One region of the Streptomyces sp. NPDC052301 genome, then DNA from elsewhere that is predicted to be linked to it. Evidence: riboswitches for the same ligand, from Rfam matches in the RefSeq annotation. Region 1 holds a riboswitch; each other region holds the start of a gene.
The links. Region 1 has a riboswitch for cyclic di-AMP ahead of ACIHEJ_RS06780 (C40 family peptidase). Riboswitches for the same ligand answer to the same signal wherever they lie in the genome.

Region 1 (3,263 bases):
CCCGGACCGGGACATCACGCTGTACATCAACTGCCCGGGCGGCTCGTTCAGCGCGCTCACCGCCGTCTACGACACGATGCGCTACGTCACCTGCGACGTGCAGACCTACTGCCTGGGCCAGGCCGTCTCCCAGGCCGCGGTGCTGCTCGCGGCCGGCACACCGGGCAAGCGGTTCGCCCTGCCCGGCGCACGCATGGTGATCGAACAGCCCCAGCTGCCGGAGCCGGTGGAGGGCCAGCCCAGCGACCTGGTCATCCAGGCCGCGGAGTTGGTCCGCACCCGCACCCTGACCGAGGAGATGCTGGTGCGGCACACCGGGCGCACGGCGGACCAGGTGCACGGCGATCTGGAGCGTGACCTGGTCCTGGACGCGTCCGGCGCGCTGTCCTACGGCCTGGTGGACGGCGTCGTGCCCAGCCGCCGGAGCGTGCCCGGCGCGCGGGACGCGAGGTGAGCCGCCGATGCTGCCACCCGAGCTGCCCCCGCTGCCCGCTCTGACCCGTGCCGAGGGGGAACTGATCGACCGTTACCTGGAGGCCGCCGACCTGCTGGGCCGCATCAATCCGGCCCGGCACGGGGACACCTATGCCGGCCTGCGCGCGGCCCAGGCCCTGGTGCGCAAGGCGGCAGAGCTGCGTGACGCGCTCGCGCTGATGCACCGTCGGGGCGAGACGGAGCTGCACGGCGACACGCTGGCACGGGCGTTGCGGGTGCTGGACGGGGAACGCCGGACCGCGCGCGTCGCGCTCCCGCCGGACTGCGTCGGCTGATCCGGACGCCGCTCCGGCCCGGGGGGTCCGCCGCGTCGACACGAACCGTTCGGGCCGGACACGAAACGGCCCGAACGGCGTACCGCCGACCGGTGTACTTCCAGATCGTTTTCCGGGCCTCCCGAGTTGCGCTCCGCGCCGTTCCGAGATCCGCGAATCGTGGTTCCGCCCCAGGTCCGGGGCTACGACCGGCATCTGACGGCGACTCGAACACAGCCCTGTCCACCCGAACGGGTGAGTGGTGAGTAACGCCACAAATCCCCGGTTCCGTTGGGATTTTCGGACAGCTGTAGGTGAAGATCCCTGTCTGACGACAAGCCCCCGCCACAACGGCGGGGCGATCCGGGCGGACGCCGAGTCCTGCCGCCGCTCGGATAACCGGTCGACAGGAGTGGATCGGCAGGAGTGGAGGACCCAGGCAAGACGGGTCGCCGGCACGGATGTTCGTCTGCTCGTGGCAGACGGGCGGAGGTTCCGAGCGATCCTTGGGGTGAAGCCGCGGCAACGCGGCCGGGCAACTTCGCCAGCCCGAATCCGACAGGTCATCCTTCACAGGCGGCTGACGAAGGGTTGCGCATGACTGCGCTCAATCGTGTCCCGTCGCTCATGGCCCGGGCCGGTACGGCCTCGGCCCTCACCCTGGCCGCCGTGGGCGGCTCCATCGCGGTCCCGGGCCTCGCCACCGACGCCTCGGCCGCGACGCTCGCGACGAAAGCACTCCAGGTCGCGGCCTCCAAGAAGGGGTCGCCGTACCAGTACGGAGCCACCGGACCGCGCCGGTTCGACTGCTCGGGACTGACGCTCTACTCGTTCAAGAAGGCGGGCAAGACCCTGCCGCGTACCGCAGCCCAGCAGTACAACAAGACGCACCACATCTCCTCCGGCCACCGCAAGGCCGGTGACCTGGTCTTCTTCCACTCGGGTTCCAGCGTCTACCACGTCGGCATCTACGCCGGCCACAACAAGATCTGGCACGCCCCGAGGACCGGTTCCGTGGTCAGGCTCGAGAAGATCTGGACCAAGAGCGTCTGGTACGGCCGGGTCAGCTGACCCGGCGTCAGGCCAGGAGCGGCTCCAGCAGCAGGGCCGCGCCCAGCGCCGTCAGCGCCACCCCGGTGCCCGCCTGGAGCCCACGGGCGGCCCGGGGCCGGCGCAGCCATCCGCCGAGCCGGTCCACCAGCAGGGCGACCGCCTGGAACCACGCCAGGGCCAGCGCGCACACGATCAGCGCGAGCAGCAGCGTCCGGGGCAGCGCATGGCTCCCCGCGGGCACGAACTGCGGCAGCAGGCTGAGGAAGGTCAGCGAGGCCTTGGGGTTGAGTACGTTGGTGACGAAGCCCTGCCGCAGCGGGTGCGCGGTCGCGGCCGCGCTCTCCTCGGGCGTCCGGGCGGGCCGCCGCAGCGCCCACAGGGTGCGCACCCCGAGCTGCAGCACATAGGCGCCGCCCAGCAGCTGCAGCGCCCGGAACAGCGCGGGCACGGCCACCAGCACGGCCGCGACCCCGGCCACCGCCAGGGTGGTGTGCACCAGGAGGCCGCCCGCGATCCCGAGCCCGCAGACCGCGCCGGCCCGCCGGGAGACCAGCGCGTTGCGGACCACGACGGTGAAGTCGGCGCCCGGCATGGCGACGAGTCCTGCGGCGATCCCGGTGAAGGCGATGAGCTGTCCGTCCATGCGACCAGCCTGCCGCGAGGGAGCCTTCACCAGGTATTTCGAATCATCTACGTGAGCCTTAAGCATTGCTTTAGGCTGATGCCATGTACGACCCCACCCGGCTGGCCGCACTGGTGGCCGTCGCGGAGGCCGGCTCCATCACCCGGGCCGCCGACCGGCTCGGCTACACCCCGCCCGCGCTCTCCCAGCAGTTGGCGAAGCTGGAGCGGGAGGCGGGCACCGCGCTGCTCGTCCGCCACCACCGCGGGGCCCGGCTGACCGAGGCGGGCGAGGTGCTGGTGGCGCGGGCCCGCCGGGTGCTCGACGAACTGGCGCAGGCCCGGCACGAGCTGTCCCGGCTCACCGGACTCAGCGGCGGCGCGCTGCGGCTCGGGACCTTTCCGACGGCGGGGGTGCATCTGCTGCCGCCGGCGCTGAGCGCGTTCCGCCGGGCACATCCGGACGTGACGCTGTCGGTGGCGGACTACGACCCGCCGTCCGGGGTCACCGCGGTGGCGGCAGGCGAGGTGGACCTGGCGCTGACGCACACCTACCACCCGGCCGAGCCCGTCCCGGTGCCGTCCTCCGTGCGTCTGGAGCCGGTGCTGGTGGAGGAGCTGGTGCTGGTGACCGCTCCCGGGCACGCGCTGAGCACGTCGTCGTCCCGGCTGCCGCCGGCGGAGCTGGCCGGGCAGCCGCTGATCAGCATGGCGCCGCGGCATCCGGCCCGGCGGGAGATCGAGGCGCTGCTCGCCGCGTCGGGCGCCACACCGGCGCTGCTGGTGCCGACTCCCGGGTACGCGGTGGTGTGCGCGCTCGTCAGCGCGGGCCTCGGGGTG
Region 2 (3,263 bases), on a different contig from region 1:
ACCTGACGGGCTGACGGTCGCCGCCCCTCCGGGGGCGGCACAAACCTGTGGTGCGCAAAACACTCAGGGCCGGAAACCATTGCTGGCTTCCGGCCCTGAGTTTCAGTAGCGGGGACAGGATTTGAACCTGCGACCTCTGGGTTATGAGCCCAGCGAGCTACCGAGCTGCTCCACCCCGCGTCGTTGTGTCTCAAGAGTACCCCATGCGCAGGTCGGAACGCACATCCGTGGTCCGCGGGCCCGTCGGCAGGGCCGGAGGGACGGATCATCCGGTCGGCCCACAGCGCTCGCCGCACGCTGTCCCGCCCGCAAATCTGGACGTACGTCGGACAGTGGGAGACAAGCGGTGCGCCCTGGAGAGGTGGAGGAGAACGCGTACGCCAGGGCCGGTGGCCGGCTGCCCGGCGACCCCGTGCCCGCTCCGGGCCTCGTCGACGAGCCCCCGCCCCCGCGACGCCCACGCCGCCCGGGTCCCCGCGCCCTGGCCCGCGCCCTGCCCGCCCTGCTGATCGTGAGCGGTGTCCTGTACGGCCTGCTCACCCCGAACGAGTTCACCGCCGTCCCGTTCTTCTCCGCCGCCCCGCTGATCGCCGCGCCCCTGTCGTCGCTGCGCACCACCGTGCTCACCGGCCTCGCGGCCCTCGCCGCCGGCTACGCGGTGCACGCAGGCTCGGGTGCCCACCCCGCCGTCGCCGCCGTCACCGACGTGGTCACCATCGCCACGGTCGCCCTGCTCGCCCTCGCCATCAACCGGGTGGTCCGGCTCGGCGACCGGCGGCTCGCCTCCGCCCGGGAGGTCGCCGAGGCCGCCCAGCGGGCCGTGCTGCCGGAGCCCGCCGCGCGGATCGGCGGCTTCGAGATCGCCGCCCGCTACGAGGCGGCACGGCAGGACGCGTTCATCGGCGGCGACCTGTACGCGGTGCAGGACAGCCCGTACGGCGTCCGGCTGGTCGTCGGGGACGTACGCGGCAAGGGCATGGGCGCGGTCGCCGCGATCGCCGTGGTGATCGGGGCGTTCCGGGAGGCGGCCGAGCACGAGGCCACCCTGGAGGAGGTGGCCGAGCGGCTGGAGCGGGCGCTGGCCCGGGAGGGAACGCGGCGGGAGGGCATCGACGCCTTCGAGGGGTTCACCACCGCCGTCCTCGCCGAACTCCCGCACGGCGACGGTGTCGTACGGCTCGTCAACCGGGGCCATCCACCGCCGCTGCTGCTGTACGCCGACGGCACCGTGCGCGTCCTGACCGGGCCCGAGCCCGCGCTGCCACTGGGCATGGCGGACCTCGGCAGGTGGCCCGACCGGACCCTGCAGGCGGGCTTTCCGAGCGGGGCCACGCTGCTGCTGTACACCGACGGACTGTCCGAGGCCCGGGACGGCCACGGCCGGTTCTACGACCTGGAACGTCGGCTCGACGGGCGGCCCTTCGCCGACCCTCGCGCGCTCCTCGACCGGCTCGCCACCGAGGTGCGGCGGCACTCCGGCGGCGGGATGACGGACGACATGGCGCTCCTCGCCGTGCGGCGGCCCTGAGCCGTGAGGCGACGGCGGGGATACGCCGGGAAGTGACGGCCTGTGACCGTGTGACCGCCGTGCGCATAACATCTGAGTCACCATCAAAAACACCGAGACTGCTGAACCGTGGCCAACTCGCCCGATTTGGAGGCTTCCTGACCGGTAAGTCCGCGGCCGAAAACGTTAATGATCAAGCCGAACGGCTTGGAAAGTGCCTGGCACGTCTATTAACGTTCGATAACGCAGCGCGGTCGTCCCAGCCGTCACAAGAGGCGGCTCCGTGCGCACGCGCCGAATCCTGCAAGGGAACCGGGGAACCACCACTTTGGGGTGAATCACGCGAACACCGCCGTGAACTGCTTAGAGTCCACGGCCGGTATACGCGCGTAGGAGACCTTCCTGCTCCGAACCCGTCAGCTAACCCGGTAGGCGGAGGAAGGAAAGGAGTACGCCCGCGTGGCGTCCAACCGGCCTGCCCCAGAAGCCCCGTTCGTGCCTGCGCAGCGCGAGTCCGAAACGTTCGGCTACGGCGCCTACCGCGCCGACGAGGGCCCCTGGGAGGAGTGGAACCCCACCGAGGACTCCGTCGCCCCGGTCCGCGGCCGGCACCGTGTCGCCAAGCAGCGCGGCGGCTTCGCGCGCAGCTCCACCGTCCTCGGCGTCGGCGTGATGGCCGCGGTCGGCGCGGGCGGCATGGCCAGCGCCAACACCGGCAAGCCGCCGGTCTCCATATCCCTGCCGGACCTGCCCTCCTCCGTCGACCACCTCTTCGGCAGCGACACCGCCGGCTCCTCCGACGACACGCACCAGGCCACCGCCACCGCGCTCAGCGGCGTCGGCACCACCGCCGACAGCGACAGCAGCACCGGCGCCGGCGAGGCCCTGCGCAACCGGATCATGGCCCAGGCCGAGCAGCAGCAGAGCAAGGCCGACAGCAAGGCCACCGCCGCCGCGCTCGCCGCTTCCGAGAAGCAGACCGCCGACGCCGCCGCCAAGGCGGAGAAGGAGGCCGCCGCCAAGGCCGCCTCCGCCAAGGAGAAGGCCGAGGCCGACGCCAAGAAGGCCGCCGAGGCCGAGCGGCTGGCCGAGCTGGCCAAGCAGTACACGCTGCCGGTCGTCTCGTACACGCTCACCGGCACCTTCGGCCAGCCCGGCTCCATGTGGTCCTCCGGCTACCACACCGGCCTCGACTTCGCCGCCCCCACCGGCACCCTCATCAAGGCCATCCACAGCGGCACGGTCACCCAGGCCGGCTGGGCCGGCGCCTACGGTTACCGCACGGTCCTCACCCTGGACGACGGCACCGAGCTGTGGTTCTGCCACCAGTCCTCGATCAACGTCTCGGTCGGCCAGAAGGTCTCCACCGGCGACGTCATCGGCCGGGTCGGCGCCACCGGCAACGTCACCGGCCCGCACCTGCACCTCGAGGTGCACCCGAACGGCCAGGCCACCGCCGTCGACCCGGCGCCCTGGCTGCGGTCCAAGGGCCTCACCCCCTGAGCGTGTCGTCCTCGTGAACAGGCGCCTGCGGCGGAATGCGATCATCCACCGCCGGCGTTGACATCGAGCATGACTTCTCTGCGCACACTCGGCTCCTCCGACCTCGAGGTCTTCCCGCTCTCCCTCGGCGGCAACGTCTTCGGCTGGACCGCCGACGAGGAGACCTCCTTCGCCGTCCTGGACGCCTACACGGCCGCCGGCGGCAACTTCATCGACACCGCCGACGCCTACTCCGCCTGGGTCGAGGGCAACA
Region 3 (3,263 bases), on a different contig from region 1:
GGGGCCAGCACGGCCCGCGCCTCCTCCGCGTACCGGACGGTGTCCCGGCGGGCCTGCTCCAGCGCGGGGTGGTCGCGCAACGCCGCCAGCGCCCGGGCGTGCCGGGCGTCGTCGCTGAGGTCGGAGTCCAGCAGCTCGCACAGCTCGATGTCCTCGGGCAGCCCCAGCCGGGCCGCCCGCTCGCGCAGCCGGAGCACGGGCAGGGTCGGGATGCCCTCGCGCAGGTCGGTGCCCGGGGTCTTGCCGGACTCGTGGGAGTCGGAGGCGATGTCCAGGACGTCGTCGGCGAGCTGGAAGGCGACCCCGAGCCGCTCACCGTACTGGGTGAGCACGTCGACGACCGTCTCGTCGGCGCCGGACATCATCGCGCCGAACCGGCACGACACCGCCACCAGCGAACCCGTCTTGCCACCGAGCACGTCCAGGTAGTGCTCGACCGGGTCACGGCCGTCCGAGGGACCCGCGGTCTCCAGGATCTGGCCGGTGACCAGCCGCTCGAACGCGAGGGCCTGCACCCGGACCGCCTCGGGGCCGAGGTCGGCGAGGATCTGGGAGGCGCGGGCGAAGAGGAAGTCACCGGTGAGGACCGCGACGGAGTTGCCCCAGCGGGTGTTGGCGCTGTCCACGCCGCGCCGCACGGCAGCCTCGTCCATGACGTCGTCGTGGTACAGCGTGGCGAGGTGGGTCAGCTCCACGACCACGGCCGACGGGACGACGCCCGGCGCGTAGGGGTCGCCGAACTGCGCCGCGAGCATCACGAGCAGCGGCCGGAACCGCTTCCCGCCGGCCCGTACGAGGTGCTGCGCGGCCTCCGTGATGAACGGGACCTCGCTCTTGGTGGCCTCGAGCAAGCCTTCCTCGACAGCCGCCAATCCGGCCTGGACATCGGCTTCCAGAGCCTGGTCCCGCACGCTCAGCCCGAACGGCCCGACGACGGTCACGAGGGGTCTCCTGTCTGCTGGTGTCTGCTGGCGATTACGCGGTTTGTCGATAGGTCGCTGCCCTCACTCAAGTCAGCGTATCCGGTCCTGTTTCGATCACCGATAGCGCCCACCGGTCCAGCCTGGGCGGTATCGGATCATGACCGTTATGTTTGCGATCGGATGGTAAGAACGGACATTTATCGACTTAACCCCACCCCATCCGCTTTGTCGCGTACCGGGGAGGCGAGCGGAGTAACGCGCACGCCACCCTCCGCACGGCCGAGACCACCGCCATGACGGCCGCCGCGACGACAGACATGACGACGGGCACCCCGCCAGGACAACGACGGGCACCTCGTCATGGGTTCCACCGCCGCCCGAACCGAGCGCAAATCGCCCGAATCCACCATGTCCGATTTGACGCATTTCGTTATTCCGTGAGTTGGGTCACGTGCTTCCGCCGGCGCCCCCGACCCCGCACCGCGACCCCTCCCTCCTTGCCCGGTCGGCGAGTTGAGGCTTGGCAAACGCAAAGGATCAAGTACCCCATACGGCACAGACCAAGGTCAAATGGGGCGTTGTGTGGATCCGCGACTTGTTCCGGACATGTGCTCTCGCATACGTTCCGGGCCGTCGGGCGGAACGCCGAATCCTGCCGCCGCCCGCATACCCATCCACGAACTCATTCCTACGGCAGGAGCGGGGGACCCAGGTAAGCGCCGGACCGGACGGCACACGTCGCGCCGGAACGGCTAGGGGTGAAGCCGTGCCTTCCCGGAAGGCACGGCCGGGCACCTCCCCGCCCGAACCCGACAGCTCACCTCGCAGGCGACGGAGAGGAACTTCCCCATGCCTGCTGCCGCTCAGCACCGCCGTGCCTGGCACAACCGCTTCACCCGCACCCTCGTCGTCGCCGGCACCGGTGCCGCCGTCCTCGCCCTGCCGCTCATCGGTGCGACCAGCGCCTCCGCCGCCACCCCGGCCGCCACGACGGTCTCCACCACCCCGGCCGGGTACCCGAACAACCTGGACGGCTGGATCCGCGAGTCCCTCGCGATCATGGCGGAGAAGGGCATCCCGGGCTCCTACAACGGCATCTACCGCAACATCATCCGGGAGTCCTCGGGCAACCCGAACGCCATCAACCTCTGGGACTCCAACGCCGCCAAGGGCATCCCGTCCAAGGGTCTGCTCCAGGTCATCGACCCGACGTTCAACGCGTACCACGTGGCCGGAACGTCGTTCAACATCTACGACCCGGTCGCGAACATCACCGCCGCCTGCAACTACGCGGCCGCCCGGTACGGGTCGATCGACAACGTGTTCGGCGCCTACTGACCGGCGGCGGCGCCGTCCGAACCGGTGCCGCCGGGCGATGGCCACAGGCTCCTACTGATATCCCGGTCAGTCGGTCGGGAACAGTCTTTCGAGGACGACGGCGATGCCGTCGTCCTCGTTCGACGAGGTGACCTCGTCGGCCACCGCCTTGAGTTCGGGGTGGGCGTTGGCCATGGCGACCCCGTGTCCGGCCCAGTCGAACATCGGGATGTCGTTGGGCATGTCGCCGAAGGCCAGCGCCCGACCGGGAGCGATGCCCAGCCGCTCGGCGGCCAGCGCCAGCCCGGTCGCCTTGGTCACCCCGCACGGCTGGAGTTCCACGGTTCCCGGCCCCGACATGGTGACCGTCGCCAGCGATCCCACCACCGCGCGCGCGAGGGTCGCCAGTGCGTCGTCGGACAGCGTGGCGTGGCGCAGCAGCACCTTGCTGATGGGCGCGCGCCACAGGTCGTCGCGCCGCCCGACCCGCACCGCCGGCAGGGTCGGGTGCGGCATCCGGTACCCGGGCTCGATGAGCGTCAGCCCGTCCACGCCGTCCTGGTCGACGGCCGCGTAGACCTGCCCCACCTCGGCCTCGATCTTGCCGAGCGCGGTCTCGGCCAGCTCCCGGTCCAGCCGCACCGACCAGAGCAGACGGTCGGTCGCGGCGTCGTAGACCTGTGCGCCCTGCCCGCACACCGCGAGCCCCCGGCAGCCGAGGCCGGCCAGCAGGGGTCGTACCCGCGGGGCCGGGCGGCCCGTCACCACCAGGTGGCGTGCACCGGCCCGCGCCACCCGCGCGAGCGCCGCGAGGGACCGTTCGGAGACGGTGTCGTCGCGGCGCAGCAGCGTCCCGTCCAGGTCGGTGGCGATCAGTGCGTACGCGGGGGTGGGTGCCATGATCAGAGAATACGGACACGCTGCCTGGCCGACTCACCTGTGATCGCGCGTACTTGTGTGCTGCCCGGCCCCAAGTGGTGCCCGGCTGCTCCCTGATGGGGGAGTCGGAGCGCGCGGACGCTC

Region 2: another riboswitch for cyclic di-AMP. It lies ahead of ACIHEJ_RS37190 (M23 family metallopeptidase); the one in region 1 lies ahead of ACIHEJ_RS06780 (C40 family peptidase).
Region 3: another riboswitch for cyclic di-AMP. It lies ahead of ACIHEJ_RS34325 (transglycosylase SLT domain-containing protein); the one in region 1 lies ahead of ACIHEJ_RS06780 (C40 family peptidase).

What each region holds. Positions count from the first base shown of each region.
Region 1 is NZ_JBIUBE010000002.1:678,359-681,621, forward strand. It holds gene ACIHEJ_RS06770 (ATP-dependent Clp protease proteolytic subunit) at 1-454, shown strand, start outside; gene ACIHEJ_RS06775 (hypothetical protein) at 462-770, shown strand; cyclic di-AMP (ydaO/yuaA leader) riboswitch at 1,206-1,344, shown strand; gene ACIHEJ_RS06780 (C40 family peptidase) at 1,347-1,820, shown strand; gene ACIHEJ_RS06785 (LysE family translocator) at 1,828-2,445, opposite strand; gene ACIHEJ_RS06790 (LysR family transcriptional regulator) at 2,529-3,263, shown strand, end outside.
Region 2 is NZ_JBIUBE010000020.1:100,555-103,817, forward strand. It holds gene ACIHEJ_RS37175 (dihydrofolate reductase family protein) at 1-14, shown strand, start outside; tRNA gene ACIHEJ_RS37180 (tRNA-Met) at 107-180, opposite strand; gene ACIHEJ_RS37185 (PP2C family protein-serine/threonine phosphatase) at 347-1,528, shown strand; cyclic di-AMP (ydaO/yuaA leader) riboswitch at 1,790-1,959, shown strand; gene ACIHEJ_RS37190 (M23 family metallopeptidase) at 1,967-3,010, shown strand; gene ACIHEJ_RS37195 (aldo/keto reductase) at 3,080-3,263, shown strand, end outside.
Region 3 is NZ_JBIUBE010000016.1:149,035-152,297, reverse strand. It holds gene ACIHEJ_RS34330 (polyprenyl synthetase family protein) at 1-941, opposite strand, end outside; cyclic di-AMP (ydaO/yuaA leader) riboswitch at 1,593-1,767, shown strand; gene ACIHEJ_RS34325 (transglycosylase SLT domain-containing protein) at 1,773-2,261, shown strand; gene ACIHEJ_RS34320 (HAD family hydrolase) at 2,328-3,140, opposite strand.